Regions from separate parts of the Paenibacillus sp. Cedars genome, predicted to be linked through region 2. Evidence: riboswitches for the same ligand, from Rfam matches in the RefSeq annotation. Region 2 holds a riboswitch; each other region holds the start of a gene.
The links. Region 2 has a riboswitch for cyclic di-AMP ahead of B9D94_RS13410 (universal stress protein). Riboswitches for the same ligand answer to the same signal wherever they lie in the genome.
Positions count from the first base shown of each region.

Region 1: another riboswitch for cyclic di-AMP. It lies ahead of B9D94_RS00270 (C40 family peptidase); the one in region 2 lies ahead of B9D94_RS13410 (universal stress protein).
Region 3: another riboswitch for cyclic di-AMP. It lies ahead of B9D94_RS11245 (C40 family peptidase); the one in region 2 lies ahead of B9D94_RS13410 (universal stress protein).
Region 4: another riboswitch for cyclic di-AMP. It lies ahead of B9D94_RS00075 (C40 family peptidase); the one in region 2 lies ahead of B9D94_RS13410 (universal stress protein).

Region 1 covers NZ_CP020864.1:51,376-56,411, reverse strand. Annotated here, with positions in the region: gene B9D94_RS00280 (heavy metal translocating P-type ATPase) at 1-758, opposite strand, end outside; gene B9D94_RS00275 (four-helix bundle copper-binding protein) at 1,102-1,431, shown strand; cyclic di-AMP (ydaO/yuaA leader) riboswitch at 1,792-1,924, shown strand; gene B9D94_RS00270 (C40 family peptidase) at 1,929-2,408, shown strand; gene asnB (asparagine synthase (glutamine-hydrolyzing)) at 2,688-4,559, shown strand; gene B9D94_RS00260 (hypothetical protein) at 4,707-5,036, shown strand, end outside.
Region 2 covers NZ_CP020866.1:2,543,832-2,548,867, reverse strand. Annotated here, with positions in the region: gene B9D94_RS13415 (cation:proton antiporter) at 1-886, shown strand, start outside; cyclic di-AMP (ydaO/yuaA leader) riboswitch at 1,037-1,187, shown strand; gene B9D94_RS13410 (universal stress protein) at 1,324-1,992, shown strand; gene B9D94_RS13405 (TrkH family potassium uptake protein) at 2,014-3,423, shown strand; gene B9D94_RS31900 (transposase) at 3,532-3,885, shown strand; partial or broken gene B9D94_RS13400 (IS3 family transposase) at 3,825-4,712, shown strand.
Region 3 covers NZ_CP020866.1:2,046,016-2,051,051, forward strand. Annotated here, with positions in the region: gene B9D94_RS11240 (hypothetical protein) at 293-820, opposite strand; cyclic di-AMP (ydaO/yuaA leader) riboswitch at 1,084-1,217, shown strand; gene B9D94_RS11245 (C40 family peptidase) at 1,221-1,697, shown strand; gene B9D94_RS11250 (stalk domain-containing protein) at 1,804-3,078, opposite strand; gene B9D94_RS11255 (2Fe-2S iron-sulfur cluster-binding protein) at 3,296-3,682, shown strand; gene B9D94_RS11260 (AraC family transcriptional regulator) at 3,957-4,814, opposite strand; gene B9D94_RS11265 (L-fucose isomerase) at 5,016-5,036, shown strand, end outside.
Region 4 covers NZ_CP020864.1:11,612-16,647, forward strand. Annotated here, with positions in the region: gene B9D94_RS00060 (heavy metal translocating P-type ATPase) at 1-99, opposite strand, end outside; gene B9D94_RS00065 (ArsR/SmtB family transcription factor) at 282-656, opposite strand; gene B9D94_RS00070 (flavin-containing monooxygenase) at 785-1,822, opposite strand; gene B9D94_RS00075 (C40 family peptidase) at 2,087-2,563, opposite strand; cyclic di-AMP (ydaO/yuaA leader) riboswitch at 2,567-2,700, opposite strand; gene lgt (prolipoprotein diacylglyceryl transferase) at 2,954-3,859, opposite strand; gene B9D94_RS00085 (disulfide oxidoreductase) at 4,239-4,688, opposite strand; gene B9D94_RS00090 (DsbA family protein) at 4,689-5,036, opposite strand, start outside.

The DNA of each region.
Region 1 (5,036 bases), on a different replicon from region 2:
ACCGGGACGGACTCCCCTGTAAGCATGGATTCATCGAGTGATGATTGTCCTTTCACAATGATTCCATCTACAGGGATTCGCTCTCCAGGTTTAATTAATATTGTTTGCTCTGGGCTTAACTCTGACACGCTTACCTCTTTGATATCTCCATTTTCCGTAATAAGATGTGCTTCAGAAGGGATTAGTTTGACCAATTCCTCTAGGGCATTAGATGCACCTAAAATAGACTTCATTTCTAGCCAGTGACCCAGCAGCATAATAACAATAAGGGTTGCCAGTTCCCAAAAGAAATCTACATCCGTCAATCCTATGACAATTAATGAACTGTATACGTAAGCAACAACGATAGCAAGTGATATTAACGTCATCATGCCCGGGCTCTTTTGTTTTAGTTCTCGATATGCACCAACTAAAAAAGGCTTACCTCCATAAAAGAAGACAAAAGTGGAGAGTAGAAACAGTAAAACGGTGTCATATGGAAACCGCCAATGTACCCCAATGAACATCTGAATCATTGGCGAGAGAGCCATGATTGGAATCGTAATAATTAAACAAATATAAAAGCGTTTTTTAAAGTCATCTACATGATGACCGGCATGTTTATCCCCGCCGTTATGTTGGTGCCCGGTACTATGATGTGATCCAGAATGGTCATGGTAGTCGTGTTTCATCCCTTGATGATGATGCTCACTATCGTGTTTGTGTATATGATTGTTCGTGAATTGATGTTTCACGCTCTTTTTGGAGTTTTTATACATTGAATTCACCTCTTCATAAGATTATTTAGTCTAATGCCGTAATAAGAAAAGATTGTTAGGACTACATTACGTAGTATTGTTACCCATTAATACTAATTTAAACCTAAAATAGTAAAGTAATCACGGATTCAAAGCTCAGTCTTCATGTACAATCATCATTTTCAAATTTGTTCAGTTTCCTCACAAAATCTACATAACTTCGGGTTATATAATAGTCAACCTAACAATAGGTTACAAATCGTATGAAAAGCGAGGTGATTACATTATTTGATTTTTTGAATCAAATAAAAAGTGTTGTGCATCCTAAATTCTTGAATCGTAAATTCGAAAGGAGATATTGACTATGTCACATGAACAATACCAAAAGTGTATCGAGGAATGCATACGTTGTATGATGGCATGTAATCATTGTTACAACGCTTGTCTTGATGAAGAGAATATAGCTATGATGACAAAATGTATTCGTTTAGATCGACAATGCGCTGATATTTGTGCTTTTGCTGCGCATGCAATGTCAACGAACAGTGTTTATGCGCGTGAGATCTGTAGTATCTGTGCCGATGTTTGTGAAGAATGTGGCACAGAATGTAAAATGCATGATGTAAAACACTGTCAAGAATGTGCAGAAGCTTGCTTTAGATGTGCAGAGGCTTGTAGAGCAATGGCAGCGTAGAACAGACTCAATAATCAATAAACCCTCCTTGTGAGAAAGGAGGGTTTATTGATTATAAGTTACAACTAAAATTATATATGACTTGGAGATAGCTGTTAGAGCAGATCAACGTCTGCTTGAACAGTTTTTTCTGCTATACTGAAAATGAAGTGGTTACAATAATGTATTTAATAACTAACTTAGAAGAAGTCTGTGTTCATATAAGAATAATACAATAAGAGCGAAACTTCTCCTTATAATTGTACTTTATGGGGTGAATTTGAACGAAACTCGACTGTTTATAAAAAAAATGATGGATTTAGAGGATGGGATTGACAACATATACGAAAATGTACTACATTATGTAGGGTTACAAAAAATTAATTTTTAATGCCGAGTTTCATTTTGAAAACGGGGGAACCATTCCGGGTGAATTATTCTTGATTGAAAAGGAATAAAGGGAGCCTTCTACCGAACCCTTAGCTAACTCCGTAGGCATCCGAAGGGAGAGCATGTGTTTGAAGAAATTCATGATTTCATTAATAGGGTCTGCTGTCATATTATCAGCTGGTGCGACTAATGCGTTTGCTGATGATCAATCCAAATTACGTACAGAAGTAAGTCAAGTCGTAGGTACACCTTACAAGTGGGGAGGAACTTCTGTATCGAGTGGATTTGATTGTTCTGGTTTTATCTTGTATATCTTTGATAAGTTTAATTTGGAGCTGCCACGGACATCAAATGCTCAGGCAAAAACGGGTACCCCAGTTGCAAAGAAAAATCTCAAGCCTGGGGATTTGGTATTCTTTAATACAAGTGGTGCTGGTATATCTCATGCAGGGATTTATATCGGTAATGGGCAATTTGCTCATTCTTCCAGTAGCAAGGGGGTAAGGATTAGTAATTTATCGGAATCATACTATAAGGATCGATACGTTACAGCAAGACGTACAATCTCGAAACAAAGTTATACAAAAATGGTTAGTGGATTGCACTAGTACTAATTTGTAATTAGACAAGCCCTGGTAAAAACCATGGGTTTGTTTTTTTGTATCCCATATTAAGGTGAATTAAATCTTGTTAAGAAATTAATTTAACAAATTTCATTAATCTGCAATAGAAATACCATAAAATGAAAAATTGACTAGTTAAATTAAATAAACTACAATTCGTAGTGTATAATATTATTGATTTCTTGATGTTTTTAAACAAGGATCAATTTTTTTGTTAAAACACTACAATGTGTAGTTAAAAATCCGGAAGGGAAGACTTTTTCTATGTGTGGGATTACAGGGCTTTTGATGTTTGAAAACAATTCTCTGCCAACGACGGCAGCAATAAGAAAAATGACCGATGCAATCAAACATCGTGGTCCCGATCAAACGGGCATTAGGTTGGTAGATCGGATTGCTTTAGGATTTACCCGTTTGTCGATCCTTGATTTGGAACACGGCAGTCAGCCTATTTCCAACGAAGATCAGAGCCTTTGGCTAGTTTTTAACGGTGAGGTTTATAATTATCAAACATTAAAAAGAGAACTTGAAGAGCTTGGTCATACGTTTAAAACGAACACAGATTCTGAAGTCATCATCCATTTATATGAGGAGTATCAGGAGCATTGTTTAGAAAAATTGCGTGGGATGTTTGGATTTGCAATATGGGATCGGAGGAAAAAACAATTATTTGCTGCTCGTGATCATTTCGGAATAAAACCATTCTATTACTATACGGATAACACTCAATTTGCCTTTGGCTCCGAAATTAAAAGTATCCTTTCTTTGGATGGTCTGAAACCCGCCGTTAACTCAAAAAGTCTGTTCCATTATCTAACATTACAGTATGTGCCCCAACCAGATACAATGTTTGCTGGAATAAAAAAGCTAGAGCCAGGTCACTATATGATTGTCGATCAATGGGGAAATATAAAAAAACAAGCATATTGGGAAGCTAAGTTCGAACCGGAACATCGGCCAATTGAAACATTCATTGAAGAGATCCGGTATAAACTTAATGAATCTGTGAATCTTCATACCCAGAGTGATGTGCCGATAGGGAGTTTTTTATCTGGTGGAATAGACTCAACATCGATTGCCAGTTATCTTAGCAAGAGAGGGCCTATAAAAACCTTCTCAGTAGGATTTGAAGGCGAGCATAATGAAAATATATACGCTAAAAAGACGGCAACTGAACTGGGTATAGATCATTTTGATGAAGTGATATCGGTTGATCGTTTTTTTGAGGATACAATCAAGGCTGTGTGGCATATGGATGAACCCATAGCAGATCCGTCTGCAATTGCGATCTATCGACTTTCCCAAGTGGCAAGGGAGCATATTACTGTCGCATTATCGGGTGAAGGTGCAGACGAGCTGTTTGGAGGATATCGTATCTATAGAGAGCCCTCCTCACTTAAGCCATTATCGTGGATTCCTACAAACCTAAAAAAGAACATCAAGCAATTTATAGACCAAATTCCCTTCAATTTTTATGGCAAAAACTATATGAAAAGAGGCTTAACTCCTTTAGAAGAACGATTTTTGGGGAATGCTAAGATCTTTAACGAACAAGAAAAAAGACTTGTCTTATCTTCAATGGTAAATGTGAAAGCGAATTGGGAGCCTACAACCGCACTGACCAGTAAAATATATGAGATTTCGAAAGACCTTGATGATATTAGCAGAATGCAATTAATCGATCTAAACTTCTGGTTACCTGGCGATATTCTAATGAAGGCTGATAAAATGAGCATGGCACATTCCTTAGAGGTTCGTGTGCCATTTCTAGACAAAGAAGTGTTTGAAATAGCTCGAAAAATACCATCATCATACCGTGTAACAAATAAAACAACGAAATATGTACTTCGTAAAGCGATGGAAGACATTGTGCCTAATCATGTACTGAATCGTCCCAAGCTAGGTTTTCCAGTACCTTTAAAGAAATGGCTTATGGGATCTATCGGAGATATCATGATCGAACAAATCATTATAAGTGGTATTGAAGAATGGATTCAAATAGATCATGTTGTTGGTCTATTAAAGGAACACCGTAATGGGAGAGTCGACAACTCAAGAAAAATATGGACCATTTATATTTTTGCCTTGTGGCACTCGGTCTTTATACATGAAAATTCAGTTAGACTCGTGATATAAATTAGTATAAATGAGGGGTGGACCTCACATTTTTTACCTTTCTAAATTGATGGGTTCTTGGCTTATATGGTCTGAGAGAACGAGGGCTCACAAAATCTACACATTTACCAACTATAATAGGAGTTATTCTATACTCAAGTTAGGAGAATGATGATGACGGATAAGAAATCAAAGAAAAAAAGGAAGGGAATATCGTTAGGTATCGGATCATTATTTTCTGTGGTTATGATTGTCTTGATTGGTTTTGCTATTTGGGGAAATGTGAAAAAATCGAATGATACCACGCTTGATACACTGAATGCTGACTCTAACACTCATCCACATGTATTTAGCTACTCGCCTAGTAATGATACGGTCTGGGTAGGGACACATACAGGTGTTTATGAGCTGAAAGACGATATATTTCAAAGAACACTCCCAGAACTCCGTACGAATGATATCATGGGGCTTGAAATTGATCCGTTTGATCCTACAAGG
Region 2 (5,036 bases):
ATTACCTTTAGTCGTTGCATTTACCTTTGCGGCTTTAATGAGCGCCACAGATCCGATCAGTGTCATCTCCATCTTCAAGTCTTTAGGCGTACCGAAGAAAATCGTGACGATTATTGAAGGGGAATCGTTGTTTAATGACGGAATTGCCGTTGTGTTGTTTCAGATCTCCTCCGTTTATTTACTTACATATATGGAAATGGGCTGGGCGGGAGCAGGCAGCGGCCTATTGCTCTTTCTCAAGTTCAGTGTCGGCGGTATCGCAGTTGGAGGCTTGCTTGGGTATCTATTCTCACAGCTCATTCGCTTCTATGACGATTATCCGTTGGAGATTGCGTTCTCAATGCTCCTCTTCTTCGGAAGTTTCTTTATCGCCGAGCATTTCCATGTATCCGGTGTGATTGCCGTCGTCGTGGGCGGCTTGATTTTCGGCAGTTACGGAGCGCGCATCGGGATGTCGGAGACGACCAAGATGAACATTAATTCGTTCTGGGACGTCATCACGTTGATTGCAAATTCATTGATATTCCTGATGATCGGTCTCGAAATCAAACATATTAACTTCGCAGACAAATGGGCGTTAATCGGTGCCGCCATTCTGATCGTTCTCATCGGTAGGACTGTGGCCGTCTACGCGAGCCTGTACTTCCTGAGACCCTTCCCTTCATCATGGAAGATGGTTTTGAATTGGGGAGGGTTAAAGGGCAGCTTATCCATCGCACTCGCCTTAAGTTTGCCTTCAACCTTCGCCGGCCGCGACGATATACTCGTGCTCACGTTTAGTGTTGTCCTTTTCTCACTTCTCGTGCAGGGGTTAACCATCAAACCATTGGTTAAGAAGTTTGGATTAGCTAACCCCGTGAAGGAAAAAGACGGTACGGATATGTAAGTAACCTTCGTGTAATCAAATAATAACTTGAAACGAGTATATACAAAACAGAGATTGAATTCTACCTCAACCCATGAATGACATTCATTGCCCATGGCAGACTGTTTACTTTTAGCTTATTTTAGCATAATATTTATTACAATAAATTTTATACGCATTACGCTTAATCCTCTATGAGGAACGGGGGAACCAACAAAAGCTGCTTAAGCTTTAGGGGTGAATTCTTTCTGATGAAGAAGGAACGGGAACTCTCAATCCCGAATCCGACAGCTAACCTCGTCAGCGTCTTGGGAGAGAACACTCTTCTACTTTGACTTGTCCAAAATTCGTACAGCCAAGGTCTGGAAGCAGATATATCTCTGCAACCAGGCCTTTTTAATTTAAGCTAATGTGGTAATTACCGTCTACTGAAGAATAAGAAAGGAATGATTTATCTGTTGAACAACGAAAAAATACTGGTATGCGTGTATTATGGTCCGAACGGCGAACGCCTCATCCGCCGAGGCGGTGAATTAGCCAATCTGCTTCAGTGTCCCCTGTTTGTGTTGAGCGTTATACCCTTACGTGAGAATGAGCTTGATCAGACACAAGAAAGGTATATGGCTGAGTGGCAAATGAAATGCGACGAATATGGGGCGACCTTTATCGTCAAACCAAACAAAGATCGCAAGGCTTCCGAAATCATAGCAGAAACTGCCAAGAACCTTCATATTACCCAACTCATCATCGGGCAGTCTGGACAAACACGATGGCAAGAAATTACGCGCGGGTCGTTTGTCAACGAACTCCTAAACCAGATTGGCGAAACGGATCTGCACATCGTGGCAGTTCAGAGGATGGATGAACAAATTACTGACACCCATGAACGAGGGATTCGAGTCGCCGTTTTCAAAGAGGGTCCTCATTATATAATCGGTAATAAGGAATCCGGGGGCAACCCTGTAGCCAGCGGACTATTTTTCAAAGAGTTGAATACCGATTTTGACACCGGTTTGCTAAAAATAAAAACAGATCAAGAAGTCCAATATCTAAAAATAAGTCACGGAAAAGTAATAGACTCGTCTTTATTCCAAAACAGAGAAATGTATGCCAAGGACGAAGATTAATAAGAAATGGGAGTGGAATTTGTGAGAAGACCCTCTATAAATTCAAACGATCGAAATACACAACATTCCGCTCCTGGCAAAATGGAGTTGTTCATCAACAAGCTTAAGAAAAAGATGAGCCCTCCTCAACTCATCATGCTTGTTTTTTTCACATTGATATTAATCGGAGCCGCATTGCTGGCGCTTCCCCACTCTTCCTCCACCGGAAGTTCAGTTGGTCTGCTGGATGCATTATTTACGGCCACGTCAGCAATATGCGTAAACGGACTCGTTGTCTTGGATACCGGCAGCGTGTTTTCAACTTTTGGACAAGTCATCATTATGATGTTGATCCAAATTGGCGGACTTGGCTTTATGACCTTTGGTGTCATGGTCGCCATTGTTTTGGGGAAAAGGATTGGCTTGAAACAACGGCTCATCATCCAGCAAACCACCTATTCAACTTCGGCACAAGGTTTGGTTAAATTGTCAATGTACATGGTACTTATCGCTTTCGCATTTGAAGCACTGGCAACGATTGTTCTAACACTTCGTTGGCAATCGGATTTTGGATGGGGGCAGGCGGCCTATTACGCCCTTTTCCATTCCGTTTCCGCATTCAACAATGCCGGTTTCGCCCTGTGGTCTGACAGCCTGACACCCTTCGTTGGCGATCCGATCGTCAATATTACGATTGTCCTGTTATTTATCATTGGAGGTCTCGGCTATATCGTCATTGTGGATGTATTCCAAAAACGTTCATGGAAAAAACTTTCGCTTCACTCCAAGGTTGTTCTGGTCGGGACAGGAACGCTGTCCCTGCTCGGTTTTCTATTTATATACTTTATGGAGAGCTGGAATCCGTCAACCTTTGGCCAATTGAGTGGGAGCGAACAAGTACTGGCTGCTTTTTTTCAAGGCATAACGCCACGAAGCTCGGGGTTTAATACGATTGATATCGGCAGTATGCTGGCAGCTTCTCAGTTCTTCATTATTATTCTGATGTTCATTGGTGCTGCTTCCGGAGGGACAGGCGGCGGTATTAAGATCAATACACTTGTTGTACTCATATTAGCTACGATCCAAACCTTTCGCGGGGGTGGTCAAATCCATGCCTTCAAGCGCAAAATAGCAGGCGAAACCGTTATGCGCGCACTGGCCGTTGTCATGAGTTCTCTGGTGGTTGTGCTGGGAGTTTCCCTATTGCTGACCATTTCAGAAGGAATGCTGGAAGAACATTTTTTGGAAGTGCTGTTTGAAGCGACATCCGCTTTCAGCACTACTGGATTGTCGATGGGATTGACAAGCGAATTATCTCCCGTGGGGAAATTCATTGTAACCATAACGATGTTTGCCGGACGGCTGGGTCCCTTGACACTGGCTTACGCATTGGCTCAGAAAAAGCGTTCATCCAAAATTGGCTACGCGGAAGATCATATTTTGATTGGATAAGACGAGATAATAAAAAAGCCGCGATTTGGTATTATCCCCTCAAAGTAGACACTCGAAAAAAGCCTCATGTTATCATGAGAATCGAGCGAACTTGGAGGGGGTATTTTTATGGCTAAAAAGGGACAAGTTTTTCAATCGTATACGGAGGAGTTCAAATTAAGAGCAGTTCAATGCTACCTCGAGGGATCTATGAGCTATCAAGCTGTAGCAGACAAGCTGGGAATACGAAGTTGTACACAACTTAAAACGTGGGTGAGAAAATATCGAGATGGAGAGGTATTCGATACGCGTAAAGGCTCTGGTAGTCCCATGAAAGGACGCCCTCGCACGACGTTCTCAAGTATCGAAGAAGAACGAGATTATCTAAAAGCGCAGGTAGATTATTTAAAAAAGCGGTATCCCAATCTGTTAAAGGAGACAGCCTTAGTCGACAGCAAAACTATGAAATCATCGAAGAATTGAGGGACCAACACGGCGTTACAAGGTTGTTAGCTGTTGTGGGAGTGCCTAGAGCCAGTTACTACAAGTGGCGGTCAATGCGCCTTTATCGTAGTAGCCAAAAAGAAGGCCTGGATCAAGAGATCAAAGAACACATGATGGCTACTCACTTGGCTCATCCATATTTCGGTTATCCTCGAATGGTAACGGCTTTGTGGGAAGCTGGTTACCGTGTGAATCACAAAAAGGTATGGCGTTTGATGAAAGAGCTGTCGATTCAGTCTGTGATTCGAAAGAAACGAAAATTATCTAGTTATACACCATCCGTGGTGTACCCTAACCGACTCAAACGGCAATTTCATGCTACTGCCCCGGGACAAAAAATGGTGACGGATATTACCTATATCTCTGACGGAACACACTTTTATTATTTGTCCGTGATTCAAGATTTGTTTAATAATGAGATTGTAGCTTGGCAGATTTCTAGACGTAACGATTTGGAACTTGTACTCGATACCGTCGAGCAGTGGATAAGAAAAAAAGACGTCTCAGAAGCCGTGCTCCATTCGGATCAGGGCTTCCAATACACGTCTCAGGCGTACAACACACGGTTAGAAGAATTCAGCATTAAAGGCAGCCACTCTCGCAAAGCAACCTGCCTAGATAATGCATGCATCGAATCCTTTTTTTCGCATCTCAAAACAGAAAAGTTGTACCTCCTTCAGTGTAAATCAGAAGAAGAGTTACATCAAGCCGTTGAAGATTATATCTACTTTTACAACTACCAGCGTTTTCAGGCAAAACTTAAACAGCGCGCGCCGATTGAGTACCGACACGCGCTGGCTGCTTAGTCTTTTTCACCTGTCTACTTGACAGGGGTATGACCAGATTGCGGCTTTTTTTAATTATGTTGTGGCTAGTGCAGGTTTATTTCACCATTCAAGCTCACCTTTAATATCATTTCGGATCATCATCAGTTTGTAATTTTGCATTGGTTCCTTTGCATCAAATCGAGTGTTTTGATCTTAGACGTAGGCTTGATATTGTACGGGATCGTATTTGCGTAACAAAGCTAGAATCATTCTGTATTGTTTTTTTCATCTTACACGATCATTCTCCAAACCTTGTTGACTTCATTCATGTTGGAGTTTGCAATATGGTATAGCTCATTATGT
Region 3 (5,036 bases), 500 kb from region 2:
TAACAAATGGGGTGCAGTTCATAGAAGGGCGGCTTTCATTATGTATCAGGGAAGCGGGAAACGGGGCGATCTTTTTTTTGCTATTGGGGAGTCCGTCACATGTAATGAGTGATAAGTGTGAACCGTAAACCGCCATCCGTTTGTGCATAGGATTCGACTTTTTGGTTTTCTTATGGTTTGTTTGTATCCGACAAACAAGCGGTTGCCCGCACTTTCCCGCCCGCCGGCGGTAACCGCCGGCTCCAAACCCGCACGTGAGGAATACCTGTAGGCTTGGAGCCGGCGGCTGCCGTTACCCCATATACTTCGATGCGTCAAACGATATCATGGCGTTATGATTGGCATGTTCTATCAGTGACGAGAGTTTGGTTACCTCGCGTTCCTTCTTGCGCGCTGCCGCCTGATAAGCTTCAGGATCATATAGAGCGACGTTGAACAGCGTCGTGGCGTTGTCTCCGCTTCCCCGGCTGCTTTGACGCTCAAGCTTCTTGCGAGAGCCGAGGTGTGCAAGCTGTCCGATATCACCGCGAATGTGTTTCGCCAGCTCGATTGCTTCCATGATCGTTATGTCGGAACCATTCCAGGAGATCGTCTGCGTTGTGTTGGAGAGGGCCATCAGCAAATCCAGTTTTCTGAAATCCGCCGCCGCCGCTTCAATCTCTTCCGTAATGACATCTACACTCCGCGCGGGATACTCAGCCGTTTCTCCTTTTTCAATGATCGTACTGCTGTTATTCAGTCGCTCCGACGCCAGCTGGCTCATAAGACGATGAATTGCTGCCCGTACGGCTAAAGCTTCAGCCATTGTGATTTGACTCATTCGTAATGGATCACCTCTATGATTTCTTTTCTGATATAGTTAAACGCAGGATCCTGTAAAAAGTTGCTAAACGTTTTAAGAAAATGGAGTAAGAGGAATACGCTAGAGTTACATAATTGTCATGACTATGTGAGATTGTTAACAGAAATCAAGCTGCGAAATTCGATTATTCCGACAGCGGGTAACATAAAACGATAGATTCTTAGGATATTATTGACAGCATCCTTGCTTGTATACTATATTAAGAGAAGTTACAAAATGTTAATGAATTTTTGCCGAATTTCGTTTGTGAAAACGGGGGAACCGTCTTGGGTGAATTATTCTTGTACTAAAGAGAGTATAGGGAACCTTCAACCGAACCCTTAGCTAACTCCGTAGGCATCGAAGGAGAGAACATATTTTGAAGAAATTTGTCATCACATTGCTTGGGTCTGCAATTATTTTTTCTTCAGGTGCCGTAACAGCATTTGCTGATCAACAACCGAACTTTCAGCATCAAGTGAAACAATTGGTAGGAACCCCATATAAATGGGGCGGAACGACCACCAGTGGATTTGATTGCTCCGGATTTATACTGTACATGTTTAGAAATTTTGATATAGATCTTCCACGCACATCCCAAAGCCAGGCTAAAGCCGGGGTTTATGTGGATCGCGAAGACCTGCGGGTTGGAGATCTGGTGTTCTTCAATACAAGCGGCAGCGGAATTTCGCATGCAGGAGTTTACATTGGCGAAGGTCAATTTGCGCATGCTTCCAGCAGCAAGGGTGTAAGAATCAGCAAGCTTAGCGATTCTTATTATGAGCCGCGTTATGTAACGGCGCGTCGTGTACTGAGTCAAGAAAACTATGCGAAACTGGTAGGCAGTCCAAGCTAATTGAGAGACGCAGTTTTTCGGGAAGTATAATACATATTAAGAAAGCCTGACAAAGATCCATCTTTGTCAGGCTTTCTTTTATTGAGGGATGCTAGACCTGATCACTTTATTCCTTTACAACAGAAGCATTCACAGCGCCTTCCATCTGATTATTATAAGTCCGGAATAGTCCCAGACGCCAGAAGGCGGCTCCCTTTAGATCATAGCGCTTGGCGAGACCCAGCTTATCATCTACGGAAGACGGAGTTTCACTGCTTAAGCTGATGCCGAGCAGGAGCTTTTGCTTAGGAACACCCGCTTGGAGTGCAAGCTGAATCGCCTGATCTACAAGACTGTTAGGCTCGGGTACCTGCGATTTGGTGCCGACCGGGTTGTACTGATAAGCCATAATGATGAGATCATCTGCTATGGAGGCAAGAGTCTTGTAATCATAGCCTTTATAGGCACTGTTCAATGGCGGCACGGCCAATGACAGGGAGATGTCCTTCGGTAAAGAAGCCTTCAGCTGTTTGACATAATCGTTAAGCAGCTTCTGCTGCTGCCCTGCATTCAATTTAAAACCGAGCCCTTCAAAATCGAGAACAACTCCGCCGAAGGCGTTGTCCGTAACGGCTGTCGTTATGCCCTCAATCGATTTCTGCCGAAGGGTGCTGTCACTCAGAACCTTGGTCAGTTCACCATTACCATCCAAAGCATAAACCATAAGATGAGGTTTAATGTTCTGATCCGCTGCATCCGCCACAATGGATTGTGGCGTTACATCACCGGCAGATGCAGGCAAGCGGTACTCTTTACCCTCAAGCGTAAATTGACCTTCGCGGTCGATGCGGCTCCACCCGAAAGCGACTGAGTTCATGGAAGGTATTATATCGCGTTCCTGATAGGATTCTAGAGCATAGAAGGCTCTCAAATGCATCTCCCGCTGCGGAGATGTCAGGGAAACCGTACGCGTAGCCTGGTTCCAGCCCACGTCGACACCGAATTGGCTGCTGAACGAGCTGAGCGGAATCAGCACGCGCCCTTCCCGCTGTACCGGTGGTGCCGCGAGCGTAACTTTTTTCCCGTTCACGGTTGCAGTTTTACTGCCCACCTGCAGCAATACCTCCGTTGCTTGCCCCTTCAGGCTGCCGATCGCTTTCACCGTTTGCGTCTTGCTGTTCCAGGTGATCTCAATTCCGAGCGCTTCGCCAACGGTCCGGAATGGAACATAAGTGACACCGTTGTCTATCCTCGGAGCAGCATCAAATTTCAGTGGAACATCATCCAGCATGACCGCAATAGCCGGTGCTGCGGCGGCATTACTGATATTCGTGGCCGCACCCAGCAAGGATAGGGCCAGAACGGTGGCGGCCGCTGTTTTTCCTACATGTTTATGTAACATACTCCGTATTCCTCCAACTCATCATATAATAGTAGATTGGCCTTGCATGGAATGGTAATCTAGCATATGCAATTATAGCAAAATTTTCATAGAGTTCCAATTACATGATGTCATAGAATAGATAAGAGCAGGCATGTTGATTTTTTAAACTTTCAAGTATAATAAATACAGGAATTCATACATAACCTGATGATTACATGCATAGGGGGACAACGGCGTGTTTAAATTCTGGAAGAATAAAAAGGGTAGTGAACGCGGAGATACATCGTTGAGTACGGAAGGAGAACCGATTGAGGCTGTACCGGATCTGATTATCGAGCTTACGGGACGAGAGATTCAGCGTAATGTGGCGCCTGTTCTTGGTATGACCGTGCTGGATCTTGCGGAGCGGAATGACGTGGATTGGAACTCCTTTTGCAAAAGAGGGACTTGCGCGCGCTGCCGCTGCATGGTGGCGGAGGGTATTCAATATTTGTCCGAGCCGAACCTTGCGGAAGAGGGGCGTCTTGATCCGGAAGAGATTGAGGAAGGCTACCGTTTGGGATGTCAGAGCCGTATCGAAGCGGTGGGTCCCATCAAAATCAGGCATGCTCCGTACTTTTGAACGATATTATCTGGCGACTATTTTTTGAGTTGCAGATTAGAATAGCTATTCAATACACTGATCGGAATTTTCAAAGGCTTATTCCAACTTGAACGATAAGGAGGGCAGGCCTTTTTTGCATGCTTTTTTAATCGTGAAAAAATGAAGGGGGTATATCACGCAAGGGAAATCCATAACGTTACCAGAAAAATGCAAAGAACCTAGTCTAGTTGAGCACCGGACTAAGGTTCTTTAAAGACGGCTTCATATAAATAGTCTGCGCATGTAAATCTCTTTATTCCAAGGCCAGCTTGTTCTGTTCCCGGAAGGAACTTGGCGTTTGACCGGTAATTTTCTTGAATAACATCGAGAAGTATTTATCGTTGCCATAGCCTACTTGTGAGGCCACCTCATGCACTGGCATTTCCGAATCGGCAAGCAGGCGCTTGGCTTCCTCAATCCGGCGGGATATCAAGTAATTGAAGGGAGAATCGCCAAGCTCTTTTTTGAACAGATGGGATAAATAATGCTGGCTGACGTACATCGTATCCGCGATGTCCTTCAGACTGATGCTTTGGGTATAGTTGGCGTCGATGAACTGTTTGGTCCGGAGCGCGATTTCATTCTTGCCCTTCAGGGATTGAAATTGATGCTTTACATCCACGATGCGATAGATCACGGTGATCAATGACATGAGCAGGTTCGTGCTCAGCGTTTCGTAACCCAGCACCTGCGAATCACATTCGCGGATGATTTCCGAAAGATAACTTTCGACTTTATAGGCGTATTTCTCACAGGAAATAACCGGCTCGACATACGCCGGCAGCAGCATTCCTTGCGGAACGCCTTCAATGTGGAGCGAATCCACGCCGCAATAGATTACTTTAAAAGGCCCGTCCGTAATGGATCGTTCCTCATGGGGGACACCGGGGTTGTAAATCGCAACATCGCCTTTGCGGAGTTCATATACTTTTCCTGCGATGGTGAATTCCCCGCGTCCTTCAACCACATAGAGGATCTCACAGAAATCGTGAATTTGCGGTGGCCCGTAGAAAAAATCCTCGTCCACCACTTGCCCGGCAAACAGCAGCTGCGGATTTTTGATGAAGCGGAATTGATCGCTTTTGCTATGCGAGATTTCGATCTTTGGCACGGTCTCGTCCCTCCTGGAAAGCAGCATCCTGTATCCATTATAATGCATAACGCTCATCATGCGGAAATCGTTTACATGAATAGCCGGAATGGTTCACTGTCTTGCTGAAATTATGGTCCGATACAACAAAATAGTGGGTTATCCTCTGCGCTGAATCAATTTACAATGAGGTCATATTCCTGATTGGGAGGCGTGGCATACATGACAATTGAAAACGATTAC
Region 4 (5,036 bases), on a different replicon from region 2:
TTTCTTAACACCATTTTCGATTTTCATTGCACAATTAGCACAATCTAATCCTTCTAATATCAATTCTTTTTTAACCCTTTGTTGTTGAGCTTCCATCATATAATCTCCTTTCCACCAACCTTGCCGTACACACATGAACAATTATTCATATGTTATTTAAACTCATTATATTCAAATGAAAACTTAGTTGTCAATTATTTCGTACATTCTCCTCTAAATTAGGTGAAGACTTCTAAACACATCAAAAAAAGCACCAGCAGCTGACTGCGGGTGCTTTCATGTTATTCTCCATGCATTGTATGTTGTAGGGTTTGTGTAAAAATCTGCTCGATGTGCGTATCATCCAATGAATAAAACACCGTCTTGCCCACTTTACGACGTTTTACGATCCTCATATTACGAAGGTATCGCAGTTGATGCGAGATCGCTGACTGTCCCATCTCGAGTAATACAGAGAGATCATGGACACATAATTCTTTCTGCAATAAAGCATTGATCAATTTAACCCGAGTAGGATCACTGAAGGCTTTAAACCAGTCTGCCACTTGAACAGCTGCTTGCTCATCAATCATTTCGGCCTTAACTTGTTTTAAATCAGCCTCTGATCCAAAGCATGATGTGTCACAATCTTCAATCAAGGGATCCTTCTGCTCCATTTTCGTAATCACCATCCTATTTACCATTACCACTTATTTTATAGCAAAGGCACAAAAAACGAAAGGATTACGATTAACAATCCGAATTTTGTCAGAAGAAAAAGTCTCGAACGACTTCTACCCTATTTTTATTCTCTCAGTAGATAATCAACAATACGCTTAGCATCATACTTCACCCATCCAAGCAGCGCTGACCCTCTTGATGTTTGCCACGGTAATCCAACAAAGTAGAGTCCTTTTACAACGGATACACCTTCCATATGATCAATATGCCCATCTTTAAATGCCGCTTCTATATCTATCCAGTGATCATCACGTTTAAAACCTGTAGCCCAGATAATGTTGTCGATATGTATGGGAGATTCTTCGTTCTGAAAATACACCGTTTGATCTACTATCTTTTCCGTCCTTGCATGAAGTTGTATCCTTCCTTGTTGAATGAGCAGCTTTAACTCTTTTCCATAAATCTGTTCTGGCATTGCATGCAACCATTTACCTAACGTACTTTTGCGGTTTGCTGTTAAAAAGCCCACCTTGTCGAAATACCAAAAAATACTCTTCCCGAAAATATGTAACGGTTTATACTGGATCTCACCGCTTGCAGACAGATGCACATCAAAATCATCTGCCAACTCACTGGCAATTTGGGCCCCAGAGTTTCCTGCACCTACAACAAGAACACCCCCTTCCTTGAGATGGTTCTTATTTCGATATTCAGAAGAATGTAATTGTATAACTGCATCACCAAGCTTGTCATGAAAGGAAGGAACTAGTGGCTTCTGAAAAGGACCGGTGGCTACTATAACTTTTTTTGATCTAAACGTACCCTTCGTTGTGGAGACTTCAAAGATTCCATTGTTCATGTTTAATGATGTAACTTGTGTATTGCTTTGAACAGGAAGTTCTAAACGCTTCGCATAATTTTTCAAATAATCGGCAACCTCATTTTTATGTGGTAAACCTTGAGGATCACCTTGAAAGGGAGCACCAGGTAAACTATTATACATTCTTGGCGTAAACAGATGAAGAGAATCATAGCGGTCTCTCCATGAATCACCAACCTCCCTGTGACCATCAAGGATGAGGAAATTCACTGAATTTTGTTTGAGATAGTAAGCAGCCGCAAGCCCGGCCTGACCTCCACCGATGACAATAGTATCTAACATATAAATATCATACCTCCTATAATATTTTTACTTAAAGTATCATATGAGCATTTATTCATCAATAATGAATATCTCAATATTGAGTATCGGCAGAAATGTAGATCTTCTATATAGGCATCAAGTATTTGGTGTTTTGTACACTTAATTATAAGTACAAACGTATGTCTAAGAAGGAAACACGATTGCAAACCTATGAGGGTAACATTGAATTGAAATCATAAAACAAGCCCTTCATTTATGAAGGGCTTGTTCATTTTAATTATTTCAGTTGTAACTTCCGACCATCATCATGTAACTTTTTTGACTAATGGTTCTTCTTGCAGTTACATAACGTTGTTTGTAATAGGTTTCTGACAGTTTACTTATCCTTACACCCTTACTACTGGACGAATGTGCAAATTGACCATTGCCAATATAGATTCCAGCATGAGAAATTCCCCTGCCACTCGTATTAAAAAAAACTAAGTCACCCGGTCTCAGATTAGCTTTTGAGACTGGAGTACCCACTTTGGCCTGAGCACTCGATGTACGTGGCAAATCTAAGTTGAATTTATCAAAAATGTAAAGAATAAAGCCGGAGCAATCGAAACCACTTGAAGTTGTACCTCCCCATTTATAGGGTGTTCCAACGACTTTACTTACTTCAGTAGTCAACTTAGGTTGATTATCTGCAAACGCACTGGCTGCTCCCGAAGATAATATAATGGCAGACCCTAACAACGACAGTAAAATTTTCTTCAAGATTATTTCTCCCTTCGATGCCTACGGAGTTAGCTGAGGGTTCGGTAGAAGGATCCCTATACTCCCTTTACTACAAGAATAATTCACCCAAAAATGGTTCCCCCGTTTTCAAAAACGAAATTCGGCACAATTTATGAATTTTTTGTAACCCTACATAATGTAGTCCATTTTTTCTCGATTGTCAATCTTATCATTAGAATTCTTTCCCTCCTTAAATTAATGTTAAGATTTGTTCAAATCCCGTACCTATTGGACTTATATCAGGACATTATTCAAAAAGAATTCATTTTGAACGCAGAAGCAAATAAAACAATACTGTAATACTTTTGCAGAGGTTCGAAATATAAATAGCAGTCGAACCAAGGTCGACTGCCTCTTATATTAAATTAATTAAGGTCTATTGCTGGCGATTGGGTCTGCATATCGTTCCTGATGTTTTCTAAACCTTCGGTTTGCAATAAGGCTTATGGCAATAAGGACAATCAAGACACTTAATAGCTGCGAAACACGAACAGTACCATAACTCATTTCGCCTTCGTGAAACAAAAGCCCCATCGGTGACCAAAGCAATTTCATCAACGCTGCAAGCCAGTTAGAGGCATACCAAGCTAAACTGTCGGTACGCAGTCCTTCGATAAAAAACCGTCCAATGGAATACCAAGTGAAATAAGTCAAAAATAATTCCCCTGAACGTAGAAAAGGCTGACGTCTCAACCATAAGAGCAACAACAAACCAACAAAATTCCATATGGACTCATACAGAAAGGTCGGATGATAATAGACACCCTCGATATTCATTTGATTGACAATAAAGTTAGGCAGATGTAATGTTGTTCTGAGAAAATCCTCAGATACTGGCCCTCCGTGAGCTTCTTGATTTATAAAATTTCCCCAACGCCCGATCAATTGTCCTATAATCAATCCCGGAGCACATAGATCTGCAATGCGCCAAAAATTATAGCCACGCAAACGAAAGAAAAAAATCATAGCCATAATCGCTCCGATTAAAGCTCCGTAAATGGCGATTCCACCATTCCATATTTTGAAAACGTCCCAGAAGTTATTGCGGTAATCTTCCCACTTGAATACGACATAGTAAGCTCTAGCCCCGACGATAGCGGATGGCACGCCTACAAGTACCATATCCAAAAAGAACCCCGGATGGATCTGATACCGTTTGCCTTCTTGTATAACAACGATAAGACCTATGAGTGCAGCTACGCTTAAAATAATCCCGTACCAGTATAATTGAATTGGCCCTAATCGAAATGCAATTGGATTAATCGCCTCGTACAAATCCTTTCACCTCAATCCCACATCGTTTGTAACCGATGTATTGAGTAGTTCATAATTAATTAAACACCCTATATTTACATAAGGAAGGCGATACACTTTGAACAATGATACTTTTCTTTCACTTCTCAAGCCTAGGATTATGATTTTAAGCTCACTGTTACTGTTTACTATGATTAGTATCGTTTTTCTGACGGATATCTATTTTATCGATTTCAACAATACCGTTCATTTGATAGCATATTATATCTGTCCGTTTGTCATCCATTTACTATTATCCCTTTTCGTGAAGAACAAAGTGTCCTGGTTACTTGGTGCAACGCTAACAACTATTATCTCATTAGTACTGATTCTAGTAGTGGTTTTGGTGTTTTTTTAGCTGTTAGGAACCTGATTTTGGGTTCACACCAGTCTCAGATCTTGTAAGTATCATTAAGATTGTAATTAAAATAAAGGCTACTAATGCGAGAAAAGGAATCGTTATAAAACCAAACCAATTAATGTATTGTACATTACACGGCACCCCGTTCGTGCAGGGCTTGATCTCCGCAAATCCAGGGACTTTCTGCTCCAAGTAATGAAATAATGAAACGCATGCTCCAAAAATCGAAAATGGAAGCACATATTTTTTTATCCTTGTCTCACTGTAAAAAGCCGCAATTCCTAGAATGATACTGAGTGGATACATTAGTATTCTCTGATACCAGCACAATTCGCAAGGAATAAATCCTCTTATCTCGCTAAAATAGAGACTTCCAAGCGTTGCTGTAAGTGCGACAACCCAGGCTAAATATATTGTTTTGTCACGTACCACTACTCGATCCTCTCCCATCTATTCCTTAAGTTGCGCATTGATTAAGGAAGATATCTCCTCATAATCAAACGGGTTCGATACCATAACATTATTGATCATAATCGTTGGTGTTTGTTGTATATTATATTCACGGACTAATTCCTCATCTAAACTAACTTGGTCTTCGATCTGCTTACTTCCCATATCTTCTTTAAGCTTCGCTAGATCAATATTGGGCGTATATTCTTTAGCAAGCTCCAGCGCCTTATCTGGGGTTAGCCATGCGTTATCATGCTCCTCTGTTGCAGGTTGTGCATTAAATACTTCATGGTGAAATGTCCAAAATGCGTCAGGATCTTGCAGCATTATCGCTTCTGCAGCAAGTGC